DNA from 4 places in the Dehalobacter sp. DCA genome. Region 2 is predicted to be linked to each of the others. Evidence: riboswitches for the same ligand, from Rfam matches in the RefSeq annotation. Region 2 holds a riboswitch; each other region holds the start of a gene.
The links. A riboswitch is a leader RNA that binds a small molecule or an ion and turns the genes downstream of it on or off. The one in region 2 is predicted to bind cyclic di-GMP.

Region 1: linked by a shared signal. The riboswitch ahead of DHBDCA_RS08175 (HD-GYP domain-containing protein) and the one ahead of DHBDCA_RS00080 (RNA polymerase sigma factor) in region 2 are both predicted to bind cyclic di-GMP.
Region 3: linked by a shared signal. The riboswitch ahead of DHBDCA_RS07690 (ArsB/NhaD family transporter) and the one ahead of DHBDCA_RS00080 (RNA polymerase sigma factor) in region 2 are both predicted to bind cyclic di-GMP.
Region 4: linked by a shared signal. The riboswitch ahead of DHBDCA_RS06445 (hypothetical protein) and the one ahead of DHBDCA_RS00080 (RNA polymerase sigma factor) in region 2 are both predicted to bind cyclic di-GMP.

What each region holds. Positions count from the first base shown of each region.
Region 1 covers NC_018866.1:1,702,457-1,706,685, forward strand. The annotation lists gene DHBDCA_RS08160 (pentapeptide repeat-containing protein) at 1-433, opposite strand, end outside; gene DHBDCA_RS08165 (DUF3795 domain-containing protein) at 498-1,076, opposite strand; gene DHBDCA_RS08170 (iron chaperone) at 1,133-1,522, opposite strand; cyclic di-GMP riboswitch class I at 1,629-1,714, shown strand; gene DHBDCA_RS08175 (HD-GYP domain-containing protein) at 1,810-2,871, shown strand; partial or broken gene DHBDCA_RS08180 (CoA-binding protein) at 2,932-3,246, opposite strand; partial or broken gene DHBDCA_RS08185 (IS3 family transposase) at 3,324-4,229, opposite strand, start outside.
Region 2 covers NC_018866.1:14,542-18,770, reverse strand. The annotation lists gene DHBDCA_RS00090 (TrkH family potassium uptake protein) at 1-1,068, shown strand, start outside; gene DHBDCA_RS00085 (potassium channel family protein) at 1,080-1,736, shown strand; cyclic di-GMP riboswitch class I at 2,593-2,680, shown strand; gene DHBDCA_RS00080 (RNA polymerase sigma factor) at 3,099-3,521, shown strand; gene DHBDCA_RS00075 (helix-turn-helix domain-containing protein) at 4,110-4,229, shown strand, end outside.
Region 3 covers NC_018866.1:1,594,854-1,599,082, reverse strand. The annotation lists gene DHBDCA_RS07695 (NADH-dependent [FeFe] hydrogenase, group A6) at 1-902, shown strand, start outside; gene DHBDCA_RS07690 (ArsB/NhaD family transporter) at 899-2,173, opposite strand; cyclic di-GMP riboswitch class I at 2,302-2,445, opposite strand; gene DHBDCA_RS07685 (glycosyltransferase family 2 protein) at 2,545-3,720, opposite strand; gene DHBDCA_RS07680 (acetyltransferase) at 3,717-4,229, opposite strand, start outside.
Region 4 covers NC_018866.1:1,351,540-1,355,768, forward strand. The annotation lists gene DHBDCA_RS15565 (recombinase family protein) at 1-127, opposite strand, end outside; gene DHBDCA_RS06435 (sigma-70 family RNA polymerase sigma factor) at 688-1,104, opposite strand; gene DHBDCA_RS06445 (hypothetical protein) at 1,406-1,621, opposite strand; cyclic di-GMP riboswitch class I at 1,694-1,781, opposite strand; gene DHBDCA_RS06450 (helix-turn-helix transcriptional regulator) at 2,014-2,430, shown strand; gene DHBDCA_RS06455 (ImmA/IrrE family metallo-endopeptidase) at 2,474-2,995, shown strand; gene DHBDCA_RS06460 (ABC1 kinase family protein) at 3,276-4,229, opposite strand, start outside.

The DNA of each region.
Region 1 (4,229 bases), 1.4 Mb from region 2:
CTTCCCGCAGGGTACGAAGCGCCTCATGAACTGAATGAGCGGGCTGTAATGTCTCTGCTTCTGTCAAATACCAGAGTATCTCCTGAAGCTGCCGAATGACAAGGAAAACTTCAAACATTTGCTCCTGGAATTCCGGTGATCGCCGCCAGTCTCTGCCGCCGTAACTGAGCTTGGATACCTTTGGCCCTGCGCCAAAACAGTCAAATGCCATGCAGCCTTTCAGGCCCAGTCCCTGAAGATCTTGATATATACTGCAGCGAAAATTTTCCTGCAGCTTCCGACAGGGTTGACCGGCCTCTTTATCGTTTGGAAAGCCTTCCGAAGCTGAAAAATACAGCGCGGTGCAGCACAATCCGAAGCAGTTCTCACAGTCAGCTCTCAGACTGCGTCTCTGCTCAGCAAAAATGTCTATTGGTTCACGAATTCCAGACAATGTTTGATCCTCCAAAACAAAGAACATTTGATTTATCCCCAGAAATAATGCTTGAATAGTTTGTCTAATCTTTTTTGGCCTTTCTAAGAACCAGTTGAATATTCAGACGATCGGCTTCCACTTTTAGCAAGCGGACGGCTTCTTCAGCACTGCCGTTGCAGTTGATCCGATCCATATGATGGATCTTATCCATCATATTATTCAGGACGGAAAGCGGCAGCAGGTTGACCGCCAGACAATAAAATCCCTTTGATTTGCCGTCGTTGTAATTCGTGATTAGTTCGCCTAAAATTTTGTGTTTTTCCGTCAGTTCTTCAAGATAATTTTGAAGGTCTATTTTAGCCTTGGCCTGATCCTGCAATACATTTTGATAGGATATAAAGGAATCGGCCTCGCTTGGAGCCTGATACCTCTCACATGGATAGACACTGCATTCAAAACAGTATTCAACATTTTGATGCTTTTTATTACAGGTAATTACGGCACAGGAAGGATGCTTCAAAAAAAAGTCCGGACCCCCGCAGCCGGGGCACTTTGAAGAACCGTCCGTATGAAAGCGCGGACAGAGACAGCAATTCAATCCGCATAATGAAAAGTCGGCGCATTTTCGCCTGTATTCTTTACTTACCATTGATTTAACCATCGCATGCATCTCCTGATAAACATTTTTTAGCATTTCCCAAACATTAAGGGCCGTATCTAAACATCGCAGCACGGAATTCTTCTTGGGATATGCGCGTTCTCCGCGACTCTGTACTTCACGATCTTGCTTATTAACTCATACGGAATAGGCTTATTTAATGGGAATTGTACCGATCCTTTAGCTCCCTTATAACCGGCCAGTTCCTGTTTAAAGGCTTCAATCCCGCTTGGTGTCGGATAAAATCCAATGTGGTTTTTGAATGCTGCGAAATGAACGAGATTACCGTTCAGTACAAACGTAGGCATCTGATAGCTTATCTTTTCCACTGCGTCCGGTGCTGCTTCTCTTATCACATTTCTAATTGCTCTTAATATTTCCTGTGTCTCATCAGGGAACTGCAAAATATACCCATCAACTGATTCATGAACCACTTTATCCGCTCCCATTTTTAGTTTCTCCTTTAAATTTTTCCGAATAACCCCTGTAGAACCTGAAAGCGATGTGCTACAATAGTTCTATGACCGAAATATCAATCGAATAGGGATACAGGAGCAACGACAATGGCAAACTTGGTGAAAGCCAGGGACGCAAAGCTATGGGTCTTCCAGAATAATTCTGATGACTGCCAGGCCACCGAATCCGCTCAGGTTTGTTTTGAATGTCGCCATGCAATCTGCTGGTGATTTTTTTGTTGCTTCAGCTAGCACTGATTTATCGGAAAGGAAGATTACAATTGCGTCAGGTAAGTGTAAACCGGCTTCAAAAGGGAGACGTATTGGGACGAACCATTTTCTCGCATAACGGCCGTTCATTACTTGGGAAAGGAGTCACGCTGACCTCCCCCTATATCGAGCGGCTGAAAGAGCTGGGCATCAGTATTGTCTATGTGGACGATGACGAAACGAAGGATATTGTTATCGAAGATGTCATTTCCGAGGAAAACAGGCGGGAGGCAATGAACTCCATTGAGCATTCAGCGGAAGCGGTACGAATCGGTAAAGACCTCAATGGTTTTCAGGTAAAAAAGACGGTAAACAACATCATCGGAGACGTTCTGTTTCAAGAGAAGATATTTCTGAGCCTGACAGATATGCGGAGCTATGACAATCAAGTTTATGCGCATTCAGTCAGTGTTTGTGTCCTTGCGACAATTTTGGGCAAAGCTTTGGGACTGGATAAAGATACCCTGGAGGCGCTGGCGGTAGGGGCTTTGCTTCACGATATAGGGACTGTCAAGCTGCCAAAAGAGCTTGTCGCCAAACGTGAGGCCTTTACTCTGAAGGAAAATGACCTATATAAGACGCATACCGTACATGGATTTGAAATACTTCGGAACAAATCGGAATTAAACTTATTGAGTGCGCATATTGCTTTGCAGCATCACGAATGGCTGAACGGAAACGGCTATCCCCGGAAGCTGTCCGGCCGGCACCTCCATGTCTTGGCTCAAATCGTAGGGCTGGCCGACTTCTATGATAATCTGGTCAATGATGGCCCGGGCCACTCCCGGATCGTCCCGCATGAAGCCTGTGAAATTGTGATGGGATGTGCGAACAAGCTATTCTCCCAGCAGTTGGTTGTAACGTTCTTAAAGCATGTTGCGGCCTATCCGACCGGCTGTACCGTTAAGCTCAATACAGGTGAAGTTGGGATTGTGGTTGACCAAAATAAAAGTTTGCCGATGCGCCCGATTATCAGGGTATTAATCGCCGACAAAGGGCTGGCCCATGTCCAGGCTAAGGAATATAACCTTGTCGAAGATCTTACAACCTTTATTGTATCCATTGTCGAGTGAAGCTGATCCATTTCTTGAAAAAAATTGCCGGCTCAAATGTTTTTTGAGCCGGCTAACCTACTATTTTGGAAGTTTTCCAAACACCTTCAGTACGGACCGGTGGAACGAATGAGGAAACGATGGTTCTGCAAACATTAGGACGCATTGGTCATGGATGACGTTTATATGATTTTCCGTACAATAGTCTATAGCCTCTTTGGATTCAGCCCCCTGCTGAATCCAGATATGTTTGATTCCAGCTTCTACCGCGTCCCTAACGACCTTATTGGTTTGGTCCGGAGGGACGACGATCACTGCACCGTCGGCTTTCTGCGGCAAAGACTGAAGGTTTTCATAGCAGATCTCGCCGTCAATACTGTCCATATTAGGATTTACGGCAAAAACTGACCTTGCCTACGTTTGGTAGACACGGAGAAACCCTAAATAATTATTGTTTTCATTGAATTACGCAATCATGCTGCATCATGCACCTTTAATGGCGCTATGTAATCGTTGGAAGAATGAATGCGATTGCGATTGTAAAAGAGCTCAATGTACTCAAATACTGCTGATCTTGCTTCATCTCTGGTCTTGAAATGCATGTCATTAAGCCATTCTGTTTTCAACTTACCCCAGAATGATTCCATTGGGGCATTGTCATAACAGTTGCCTTTGCGGCTCATGCTGCAAACAAAGTTCTTTTCCTGGTATTAGTTTCTGGTAGTTATGACTGGCATACTGTACACCACGATCTGAATGTAAAATGAGTACCTTCTTTAGGTTTTTTGCGACCGATGGCATTCCTTAGAGCCGATATCACGAGTGACGTTTTCATACGGCTATCCATTGACCAACCGACAATTGAACGGTCGTAAAGATCCAGAATCCCTGCCAGATAGAGCCAGCCCTCATCCGTAGCAATGTACGTGATGTCTGAAACCCATTTTTCATTGCGACGGGATGCAGTGAACTCACGGTTAAGTATATTTTCAGCAACTGGCAAGTTGTGACGTGAGTTTGTGGTTGCTTTGTATTTCTTAATCACCTTTGAACGAAGGCCGTTCTCCCGCATCACTTTGGCAACTGTTGTCTTGCAGGCCAATTGCTCTTGAGGCAGCTCTTTGGTTATTCTGGTCGCACCATAGATGCGCTTGTATTTGTAAAAGAGGCTTGTAACGGTTTTCAGCAGCGCAGCTTTTCTTTCGGCTCTGGCGCTGGGCGGTCTTTTTAGAAAAGCGTAATAACCGCTCCTTGATACGTTTAAGGCCTGACACATCTTCGCAATCCGAAATACGGAGCGATGTTCATAAATAAATTTGAACTTCTTTATTTCTGATTTTTCGCGAAGTAGGCCGCCGCTTTTTTTAGGATTGCGTTTT
Region 2 (4,229 bases):
ATGACCTTCGCCACCTTCTTTGCCATCCTTCTGGGGAAAAAAATAAATCTTCAAGAAAGAATGATTCTGCAGGAAGCTTATAATCAGTCATCTTTGGAAGGGATTGTAAGGCTGGCAAAATATATTTTCCTGGCGGCGTTTCTTATCGAAGCTATAGGTATCATTATCCTTACGATAAGGTGGTCGTTCGATTTTAACGTTGGCAAAGCTTTTTATTACGCTTTATTTCATACTGTGTCAGCTTTTAACAACGCAGGGTTTGACCTGTTTGGAAATAGTTTGATGAGGTTTCAACGTGATATTGTTATAAATCTTACCGTAATGGTCTTGATTGTCTTAGGTGGTATTGGGTTTTCGGTAATTTCAGATGTCTATTTCCAACGTGGAAGGAAGATGAGCCTGCATTCCTGGATTGTAATCCGGACGACGGGGTTATTGATTGCAATCGGGGCTATACTCTTTTTCCTCCTGGAGTTTAATAATCCTGACACGCTTGGCAATCTTGGGTACCAAGGAAAAATTCTTTCTTCTTTGTTTCAATCGGTTACTCCCCGTACTGCCGGATTCAATACTATAGATATTTCCGCGCTTCAAGATACAACGATACTACTTATGATAGTATTTATGTTTATAGGAGCTTCGCCTGGGTCGACCGGGGGAGGGATAAAAACAACAACTTTTGTAGCGATCATGTTATCGATTTTCAGCATATTCAGAAATAAAAGTCAAGTAACCATTCATGGAAGATCTATTCCCAAAGAAGTTATCCAGAAGGCAGTGGCGATTATGACCTTGGCTATTATATGGATTATTTTAGTTACTGGGTTGTTGTCGATTACGGAAGAGGCGGACTTGATAACTTTATTGTTTGAAACTGTATCTGCTTTCGGGACGGTCGGTCTATCCTTGGGAATAACTTCCGATCTTACCCTTTTTGGGAAAATCTTAATTATTCTTACAATGTTTGTTGGAAGAGTTGGTTTATTGACAATCGCTTTTTCCATCGGTAAAGGTAACAATCCAGGTAATCAAGCAAAATATCCCGAATCAAAAATAATGATTGGATAGGAGCAAGAGAAATGAAAAAGGATAAACAGTTTGTGGTGATTGGGATCGGACGTTTTGGGAAAAGTGTGGCTACTTCCTTGTATAAGCTTGGTTATGAAGTATTAGTCATCGATAATTCGGAAAAAGAAATACAGGATATCGCTAATCAAGTAACCCAGGCGGTTCAATTGGATGCCAGAGACGAAGAGGCTTTAAAAAGGTTAGGTATTCGCAATTTTGATGTCGCCATTGTCGGGATTGGTGATGATATTCAATCAAATATTTTAGTATCTGTATTGCTCAAAGAACTTGGGGTACAGAGAGTTGTCGCCAAAGCGAAAGACGCTCTTCATGGCAGGGTTTTAGAAAAAATAGGAGTGGACAGGGTTATCTATCCGGAACGCGATATGGGGATACGGGTGGCACATAATCTCACTTCCACCAATGATTTATTAGAATATATTGAGTTATCTCCCGATTATAGCATCATAGAAGTATATGCTCCCCGGGAATTTGTAGATAAGACCATAGGAAAATTGAATTTGCGGGCAACATATCAGGTAAGTGTGATAGCCATTAAAAGTGTAGAAGAAATAATCGCGGCACCTGGCGCGGAGGCGCTTATTAAACAAGGCGATATTTTAGTCGTTATCGGCTCAAACCAAGCAATTAGTAATTTGCCAAAATGATGAGTTAAATAAAGTTATGACAGCTGGATGCAAAATAACCTACCTAATCTAAGATAGTATTTTATAATTGTTTTGAGAAAAGATTTACGAGTTTCGCACTCCCCCCCTAAAGCGGCCCCCTTTTCAAAAGCAGTAATTCCGCGTATTAGTATCTCTTTAATGCCAAAACACACGTGGAGAGTATAATTCTGATGACGTATTGTGGTCCTAAGGACAAATAAGGCACTTAGACCACGAGATGCAGTGATTCTGGAGCGAAACACTAAACTACCACTAAACCACCCGTCAAATCAAATAGCGGGTGGTTTAGTGTTTCGCACACTTTATATGCTCATTTAGTTGAGTGTATTTATCTTAACGATAAAACCCTCCTTGTTTGAACCAAATCATACCTTTCTTCAGATGAATCAATTCTAAAGCTTCTAAGTGTACTTGATCGACGAAGCTTCATTTAAACGAAAAAGGAAGTTATAAAAAATGCATTTCACGGTTATAGGTTCACCCTTATTTTTCAAAGACACTGAACCAGTAAATAATGTTTCGAATTATGAAATATATGGGTATTTTCATCAATAAGCATTACTTTTGTTTTAAGAGAGTAAAAGGGAACTTCAATAGAACTGGAATACTGACCATCCAGGGAGTATCTGCCCTTTACCATGATCAACTCAAAATACAACTCAATTATACAATATCCGCTTATTTCGACAACACAATTTGACATAGATTTATGCAAAAAGAGTTTATCATATAATTTAACATAACATGACAAATACGAACTCAATATGCGTATTTATTATTCTATGTCAATTAAGACAGTATTTTATTCCTTTAACTTAACGCATCAACTAAATAAAAAAGATAAGGGCAAAGTTGTCTAAAGACAGCGACGCAAAGCCATAGGGTCTAACGTGCCAATGCACTATGACAGCCTGGTTGCCGAACAGTTTTACGGTATATCCTGCCCTTTCGAGGCAGTTTTTTTATTTGCGTATAGTCGCATTACCCCCTGAGATTAGGGTTGTTTTTTCATGGCTTTGCTCTTTGCCCCAAGCAAAGGGAGTGCTGCTAATTGCGAAGCATGTTAAAAATTACCCTCCTGAGGTGTAAATAAAGAAGAATTTCATAATGTTCTTTATAAATCTTACTTGACAAACGTCACGGTGGATAAGCCCGCGATTTGCCTTAAGCAAACTGCGTGCTTTTTTATTTGGCAAAAACATGTTGCTTATCAGCTTAAGGCTTACAATCGCCATTATTATATATTTTCTTTTTTCTCAAGAAAATTATTTAAATCCGTTAGGTGCCGTTCCCCGCCTTCTGTTTTGGTTTTTACGAAAAAATCAAAACGGAGGTCTGAAAATGAAAAGGATTAATTTGCGAGATTATTACCCATTTTATCAATTTGACTTTTTTGTTGAAGTTGCGGATGAAATCGCTTCTTCTCTGAAGTGCTTCAAGCTGAGCGAGAATGCTTACAAATTACGCACATACAGACACAAAGCCTATTACTCTCTCGACCGTGGTGACGGTATTGAGCAGGAAATTGTTTTCATTTCCTTGTCTCCTCAAGAGATTTATGAGAGGAAAGTCACCAATCATGAGTTATATACTGCCATCAACAGTTTGCCGGAAAAGCAAGCAAAACGTGTTTATGCTCATTTCTTTTTGGGTATAAGCAAAACCGCCATTGCTAAAGCAGATGGCATTAGTGAAAGCGCAGTTAGGGAATCCATCGAACGCGGACTAAAAAATATCGAAAAGTTTTTAAAAAACTTTCTGTAACGCCCTGCGATTTTGCCTAAAAAATGAAGTGGTTATTAGAGGGACAAATTCTTCCCCCCTTACTGATCTTTGACAAGTAAATAATTGTTTTTATTCGGTACTTTCCCTGTATGCCCTGAAAAGGAAAGCCAAATAGCAGATACGCCATAACCACCAATCCTTCAACAATCAGATTTAGTGAAGCATAAATGATGTTGCGATTGAATTAGGTCAGGTACGAGCGATTAATATCCATGCTATAAATAAATGCTGGCAGCATTTAAGGCGATGACACATACAGAGGGATAATGATACTTCCGTCCAGCTACAGCCCTGCTATAGCAGGATCACGCAATGGGGGCGGCTTGCAGAGAACCTGGGAGAGGTGAAATTCCTATGAGGACGGTCAACCGCTGTCCGCCGAATAAAACCATAGTCTTATAAACCAAAACAGAAGTGCAGTATAGGGGTGCGCCTGTTTATGATATGCGCTACGTGTCTGAACGAAGGCGCATTCTCCCGCTGCGCTAATCAAAATAATGACGATTGTTTCATATAAAAATTTTTTTATGAAGTTTAGACCTGATAAAAGCAAGAGGAGGCTTAATTATGGCTAATGAAAAATTAACGCAAGAAAAAGCCTACCGAATCATGCTAAAAGGATACCCCGATGTGCTTGATATAAAGCAAATGTGTAAAATTCTTGGCATCAGCCTTAAAACGGGTTAC
Region 3 (4,229 bases), 1.5 Mb from region 2:
CAATTATGGAAGAAGCCTCAGAACTGATCTACCGTCTGCAGAACAATAAAACACTTCCGATACTTACGAGCTGCTGTCCGGCCTGGGTCAAATTTATTGAGCATCAGTTCCCTGAATTGTTGGAAGTGCCTTCCACCTGCAAGTCACCGCATATTATGTTCGGTACAATCGTTAAAACTTATTATGCCGAGAAGAATGGCATTGACCCGGACAATATTGTAGTGGTCTCCGTCATGCCCTGTATTGCCAAGAAAGCCGAAGCCAAGCGTCCGGAACTAACTAAGGATGAGCATAATAACGTCGATATTGTCGTCACGACCCGGGAACTTGGCCTAATGATCAAGGAAGCCGGTCTGGATTTTAGCAATCTGCCTTCGAGTGAATATGACAAATCATTGGGTGAAACCACAGGAGCCTCAGTGATCTTCGGAACCAGCGGCGGGGTTATCGAAGCTGCGCTCCGGACAGCTTATGAGTGGCTGACCGGTGAAGAATTACAGAAAGTTGAGTTCGAGCAGCTCCGGGGAGATGGAGGTTTGCGAAAGGCCACAGTTCAAATCGGCGACAAGATGCTACGGATTGGCATTGCCAGCGGGCTCGGAAACGCCCGGACCCTGCTCGAGGAAATCAGGGACGGTAAGAATCAATATGAAGCCATTGAAATTATGGCTTGTCCCGGAGGCTGTGTTGCCGGAGGTGGGCAGCCCTACCATCACGGCAATTTTGAAATTGTCCGCAAGCGTCAGGAAGCGATCTATCAGGAAGATAAAAATAAAAAGATCAGAAAATCTCATGAGAATTCAGAAATCCAGAAACTTTATCAGGAATATCTGGGCCAGCCTTTCAGTGACACTGCCCATAGATTGCTTCATACTCATTTTGAAGAGAGAGAAAGAATCTAATAGTACCGCAGCAAAATATACGCCGAGGCGATCACAATGGATAGAAGCATGAACGGAAATGCGATCAGGAAGTATTTTTTGTAGCTGATCGTATAGCCGTTTTTTTCGGCAATCCCTGAGACAATGACGTTGGCCGAGGCACCGACAATGGTGCCGTTTCCGCCCAGGCAGGCGCCCAGAGCCAGAGACCACCAGAGCGGCTGGAGCTGTTCTGGGGTCAGCCCGCCGAGGACCCCGATTTTTTGAATCAACGGAATCATGGTGGCCACGAACGGAATATTATCGACGAAAGCTGAAAAAATAGCGGAAAGCCAGACAATCAGCATCGCCATGACGACCGGCACACCGCCGGTAAGCCCAAGGCTCCATTCAGCAACCTTGTCCAGGACGCCGACTTCGACCAATCCTCCGACTAAAACGAATAATCCGGTAAAGAAGAAGATCGTCGGCCATTCAATCGCCAGAAATACCTCTTCCGGTTCCTCACGGCTCAGCACCATGAGCAGCATGCCTCCGGCCAGCGCAATCGTAGCGGTCTCAACATGGATGACGGCGTGCAGCATAAAACCGACAATGGTCAGAGCGAGCACGGCCAGGCTTCTTTTGAGCTGGGCCCAGTCTTTAATATAGTCGTATTCATTTTGCGACAGCAGCAGGGCGATGGATTCCTTATCGGTCTTTAGCTTTTGGCGATAAAGAAAATAAAAGCCCAATAGGGTAACAGCCAAGATCACAATCGTCACAGGTGCCAGGTTCACCATGAAATCCATAAAAGTAAGCTCTGCCGGTCCGGCAATCATGATATTCGGAGGATCACCGATCAGGGTCGCGGTTCCCCCGATGTTGCTGGCTAGAATCTGGGTAATCAGAAAAGGTATTGGGTTTAATTTCAAGGTTTCAGCAATCACAATGGAAACCGGAACGACCAGCAAAACAGTCGTCACGTTATCCAGAAAAGCCGATAAAATGGCAGTCAGTATAGCCAAAGAGATCAGCAGTCTGATTGGATTGCCTTTGACTTTCTTAGCGACCCAAATAGCCAGAAAGCTGAAGACACCGGAACGTCTGGTCAGATCGACAATGATCATCATGCCGATAAGTAAGCCCAGCGTATTCCAGTCGATGTGTTCCACAGCAGTCTCCTGCGGGAATATACCTAAAAGAATCAGGAGACAGGCACCGAGGGCCGCGGCGACAGCCCGCGGGATTTTCTCCGTTACGATCAGTGCATACGTAGCTACAAAAATAACAAGGGTCAGAATCAAGGTCATGAATCGTACACCTCCATCATTAGTGTGGTCAATTTTTATTGGCCTAACCGGTTAGAATATACAAAATAGTTGAAATAAAAAAGAGCAGATCCATAAAAGGAACTGCTCTCCCCTGAGAAGTTCAAAATCCTTGTAGTCTGGCAATCCTGTCAGAATATCCTGGAAATGCATTTGGATTCCATTCATTTTGTATTGCATGCATTTTCAAATTCCCTGATTTAGACCCATGACTTTAGCGTCCTTCACTTTCGTGAAGTTTGCCCCAACACATTAAGAACCATATTATATTTTAATTGAAATCTGAAAAATCCTGATCAACCGGATTGTGTCTAGAAAAGAAGTATAGCATCTTCGTTCATGTTTTGTAAAGATCAGTTCGATCTTCTCAAATAATATTCAAAATTCTCGAGTGCCCAGGCATCATGGTACAAATTCCCTTCCCGGGATGCAGGGTCCAAAAGTGAGGCGCAATAGGCTGTTCTTTTTCCATCGGCTAGCTCTTGAAATACTTCGAGGTATTTCCATTTGGCCTTTTTGGCAAAGCTTTCGTTACTGTTGGCCTGCTTGGCCAGCATAAAGCAGGTTTTTATGCTTCTGTTCAGCGTGCAGAGGTTTTGGGCCTGACACTTGTCACAGCCGATGAACTGGGTCATATCAATTTCCACGGTCGTGACAAAGCCGACTTTGAAAGGTGTATAATGCACAATCCTTGGTGATAATTCAGCATCGCCATACCCGCATTCCTCATTCCAATAACCGATCCGGTCAATGAGCTCGGGCCGTAACCCCTGAAGACATCCCGGAATAAAATCCATGATTACATCAATGCCGGCATTTCTCAGCTGAAGATAGGACAGATCATTATTGACCTGAGGAATGACGGGAGGGAGAAATCTCGGATAAGGGTTATCTCGCATGGTTCCTAAGAGACCGACTTCCGGAAAAGCTTCAAATATTTCCATATACCTGGTCAGCCAGTTTTTGGTCTTGATATAGACATCGCTGTCAATCGTGAAGAAATACTGGTTGGGTTTTCTTTTTCTGAGGTTGTAGTTCAGGACATAGATCGGCCCCCGGTTAACCTTAAAGCGTGTTTTGGATTTAATTCTTTTGTCCTGAAGGCTTTTGATATAATTCCAGGTATCATCTTTGGAGTTGCAGTCGATGATATGCATTTCAAAATCTTCGTCTGAATCCAAAATCTTGTTTAGGTTCTGCATGGTAAGCCCGAGACGGTTGAAGGTAACATAGCTGATAAAAGGAGGAGGGGAGGTGCTGTCTGTCGGGTTCTGTACAGAAGGTTCGATGATTTCTTCCAGGATCCCAGGATATAGAATCTGTTGAAGGATGGCGTCGTCGTCTAATTCTTCCCAGTCAATGTTTTTTGGAACCGCTTGTAGAGAAATTTCCGCAGCAGGGGTGTCAGCGGCTACCTGAACAGGGAAGGGGCTGACGCGCTTTGGCAGGGCAGAGGCCTGGGCCTGATTAATGGCTTCAAGAACAAGCTGTATCGCAGTTTTGATCAAAATAGAAGAAAGTTCCTTCATATCATCAGTCCTTTAGGGGAATGGGTCTCAACCAAATTTTTAAAATGTTTAATCGGTCGGGCAGGGACGCCGACGGCCGTGCAGTATTCCGGGATATCGTGGGTGACGGTAGCGCCAGCCCCGATGATGCTCCACCTGCCAATCTCTTTTTCGGGAATCACCACAGTTTTGGAACCGATTTCACAACCTTCTTGGATTTGCACGTTTCCGGCCAGGGTGACGTCCCAGTATAAAGAGGAGTAATCCCGGACAGCCGTATCGTGGCCAATCCTGCAGCCTGGATTTAAGGCTACGTGACTGCCTATCCTGACATCCGTCGACAGAAAACTGTTCCAGCAGATGATATTGCCACAGCCCAATTGAACGGAGCGGCTTATTCGGGCAGCGGGATGAATCAGGTTGGCAAAATATAGCTGGAAACAGGACAGGCTGGCGATCAGACGGTATTTATCCGTCGGTCTGGCTACCGCACATACAATCCAGAGAGGGTGACCTGTGTTTTTTTCGAG
Region 4 (4,229 bases), 1.3 Mb from region 2:
TAATAAAGCTTGCAATGCCGGACGGGGATTTCTCAAAATAGAATTCCTGACACTCTCCGTCAAGCCCGTACACATATCCGATAATTAGCTCCTTCTTTAGCAATTCAGCTAACACTTTCTTTTCCATTACGTTTTCCTCCCTGATATTTTGAATTTAATCTCAGAAGGATACGGCAGGACGAAAAAAAGACCGCCCTGCCGCATAGTTTCCGAGATCAAAAATAATCTGCTTGTTCTTCATTGCGAATTGCCGCTTCTATTCGACACTACTTCCCGAAGCGAAAAAACCTTACGGCTCTTAGGGCGGCAGCATAAATGGTTTGCCGGTTAAGCAAACGCCATAGGAATTTAACCTCTCCCAGGATCTCTGCGAGCCGCCCCCATTGCTTGAGTCTGTGGCTGGGCGGAAGTAGCATTATCACTGTCCATTTCATTGCGAAACAGTCCACCACGGACTGTTTTATGACCGGGCGTTCCCGCTCGTCACCTTCGATGCCATCGGTTCGACGGATGAAATCCATCCGCAGGCAGTCTTGGCGCGCCCGTCAACGTCGCTGCCGCTTTTCACACGGCTGGACAGCTCATGTATCTATGCTGCCGGATATAATATTTTCAAAGAACAACAGGAGATAAACAATTCCCCTCACTTCTTTAGGGAAAAAAGTGAGGGGTTGGACCAAAAAACTTTTATTTTTCTAAAAGTTTTTTGAGCTGACTCAATATTCGTTTTTTGCGATTGTGTATGGTCATGCGAGGAATACCAGTTTCTGCAGACAATTGATGCTCACTTTTTTTGAGGTAATAAAGCGCTATAATCAGCTGACGTTCATTTTCATTTAACTGCAGCAGACATTGTTTAAGCCTTTTAACCATATCGCGCTGAACAATTACATCCTCCATGGAATCCTCTGCAGTAGAAATTATGTACTCCACGGAGATGCCTTTCTCATTGCATCCTTCAAGCGAGATATTGTTATCCTCCGCCAGCTTGTCCATGTATTTCTCTCTGTCCCGGCAGTGGTAATATGCTTTGTAGACCTCCTTGGCCACTGTGACACGCGTCCCTCTGACCAGCAGGGTATATTTTTTATCATGGCTATTCATAAGCTTGTCCTCCATTTCGTGAATCTGAAAATCCGGAAATGAAGAACAAGCGGAGGAGATCGGCAGCGAACCGCTGTTTTGTTATTGCATAAAATAAAAGCCACTGGTTTTGCTCCTTTCTGGGGAGCCAAACGAGCAGCTTCTTCTGAATGCAGAACCGGCCGGGCCTGACGCATAGCAATAGTGCTACTCGTCAGGCCCGGCCGGCACCTTTATAATCACTCCGCTTTACAAGGGGAGGATAGCGTCAAGCGCTGGAATCGAATATCATAAGTTCATTTATTTGATTGTGCAGTCTGCCTTATAGCTTGAGGTCTGAGAACTTCTTACTCTTATAGACCTCGTTATTGTCCAGCAAAATTGAAACCTGAGACTTGCATAGATGACACTTTACGTTTACAACATCACTTTCAGCCTCACTCGTTTCAGCTAACAGGGCCAGTGCCTCAGCATTTCCGCTGTAATCAGCAATTCGGCGTCCGCAATTCGGACATTTGAGCATTATCTTTTTCACCATCTCGTACCCTCCTGCATTATTTTCTCTATCAATACAAACGCCTGCTCTTAAAAAGGGCAGGCATTCGCAAAGATCGGCAGCCAGGCTGTCATAGCGCGGCAAACGCTTTAGACCCTCGGCTTTGCGTCCCTGCCTTTAGACAGGTTTGCCCTTAACTTTATTTACATTTAGCTGTCAGAGTAATTAAAGCCGTCATGCGCTTTGCAGACGGTAATTTTCCGGCAATCCGTTGGTTCAATCGTTTTCACAGAAGAAATAACTCTTGACACTATGTGCAACATGAATTATTATAAATGTGCATGTTATCTGCATATTTGAATTATATGCAATTTACTTTCACTTGTCAATATACAATATGAAACTTACCTGCTTATTATAGGAGGGCGGTCTACATGAAATTCGGAGAAAAAATAAAAAATGCCCGCGTCGCAAAAGACATGACGCAGGCGGAACTGGCGCAGGCGGTCGGAGTATCTCTGCGAACAATGGTCAGCTATGAAAACGGAGATTGCTATCCCAAGAAACGCGAGGTATACGGGAAGCTTGCTGCAGTTTTAGGTGTTGAGATGAATTATCTTCTAACCGAGAATGAGGAGTTTATAAATGCTGCCGGAGAAAAATACGGCTACCGTGGAAAGAAGCACGCTCAGCAGCTCATCACAGAGGTCAGCGGCCTTTTTGCCGGAGGCGACATGGATGACGAGGATTTGGATGCCGTTATGAGGGCAATCACCGACGCTTATTGGATAGCCAAGGAGAAAAACAAAAAGTACACGCCGAAAAAGTACCGCAATGCAGACAAGGAGTAGTCCGTTTTTTTGGACTGCTGCTGTGATAGAATTAGCATAGGGGGTGAATTCATTGAACAAGGCGCATATTTATAAATCAGCTGAAAAATATATCAAGCGCTTCGGAACGCGTGATCCTTTTGCCATAGCAGACGAGCTGGGCATTGAGGTTCTGTTCCGCAATGACTTCACTAAACTGAAAGGGCTTTACCGCGTGATTCAGCGCAACCGCTTCATCTTTTTGAATGGTAACTTGCCGGAACAGGTGCAGACTTTGGTATGCGCCCATGAGCTCGGCCATGACGCACATCATCGGAATCTTGCCGATGACAGTCCTTTCCGTGAATACGTTCTTTATTCCATGAATACGCGTCCAGAGTACGAAGCCAATTTATTTGCAGCTTCACTGCTTCTTCCCGATGATGAGGTTCATAAGTATGCCTGTGAAGGTTATGACGTTGTCCAGATTGCAGCCATGATGAACACAGATATTAACCTCATGCTGATAAAGATGGGAGACATGAATTCAAGAGGCTACTCGTTTAATACAGCTTATACACCACGCTCAGATTTCTTGATCAGATAACCGTTCTTTCTGAGGAAGGATACAGACATGGCTGACACTAAAGTCTATGTGCCTGCGTGGTCGCCTATGACAAGGACGGTTTATTATTGTTGAACGATGATAAAAAAATGATAACGCGAAAGCCCTTCTCAATGTATCACTGTAAGAGGGGCTTTTGAATGACTGATGCTTTTAAGCATATATCTTAACGATGGTAACCTAGGGTTTTCTACCAAGGACTATTTAACCTTACCCTGATTATCTTTTATACACTAAGTAAGTATGAATTTTATGCTGTTATCTAAAACCTTCCGGACCTTAGAATAGAAACTAGTAGCCAAACGAACATTAAAGATGCTAGCATAAATCCTAAATCTACCACCGAAAAATGCCAAATAAACAGTCGTTCCCCTAAAGCCGACGCGATAATTATACCCATCATTAAAATACTGAAAGACAACATTACTATGCTAAAAGATAATTGATTACTGATTCGATCTAATTTTTTTAAAATCAAACTGATTTCCGGAACCCTAACTTCAACCCTCATATTACCGTCTTTTAAATCATGTGATATTTCCTTAATAAGCTTCGGTAAGTCCAAAAGAATATCTACATATTCGTTGAGTTTTTCAAAAGCTGTTTTGGTAATTGAACTAATCCGGTAACGCTCTTTTAACAACTTATATCCGAAAGGCCGAGCAATATCCATTACGCTTAATTCAGGTGCAAGTTTCTCTACGCTGCCTTCAAGCGTGAGAAGCGATTTTCCCAAAAGAGTCAAATCCGATGGTATTCTAATTCGATGATTAAAAGCAACAGTAAATAGTTCGTTAACCGCCTGACCCAGGCTAACTTGACTTAAGGCAATGTCCAGATATTTGTCTTTTAAAGCATCGACATCACTGTGCAAGCGAGAGATGTTTATATCACTGGGGGCAATCCCCATATTTAAGATTACTCGAATTATCTCATCTGTATTTTTTCGGACCATGCCAATAACTAACGATGCAAAATGATATTTCATTTGAGGTGTCAGCCGTCCAACCATTCCAAAATCTAAAAAAGTAATGACCTGATCTGTTAAAACAAGAATATTACCTGGATGAGGATCACCATGAAAAAAGCCATCAATTAGAATTTGTTGAAGAATTGCTTCGACAATCTGTTTTGCAATTTCGGAAGTGTCATATTCTAATTCGATTAATCGTTCGGTTCGGCTTAACTTCGTACCTTGAATATATTCCATGGTCAG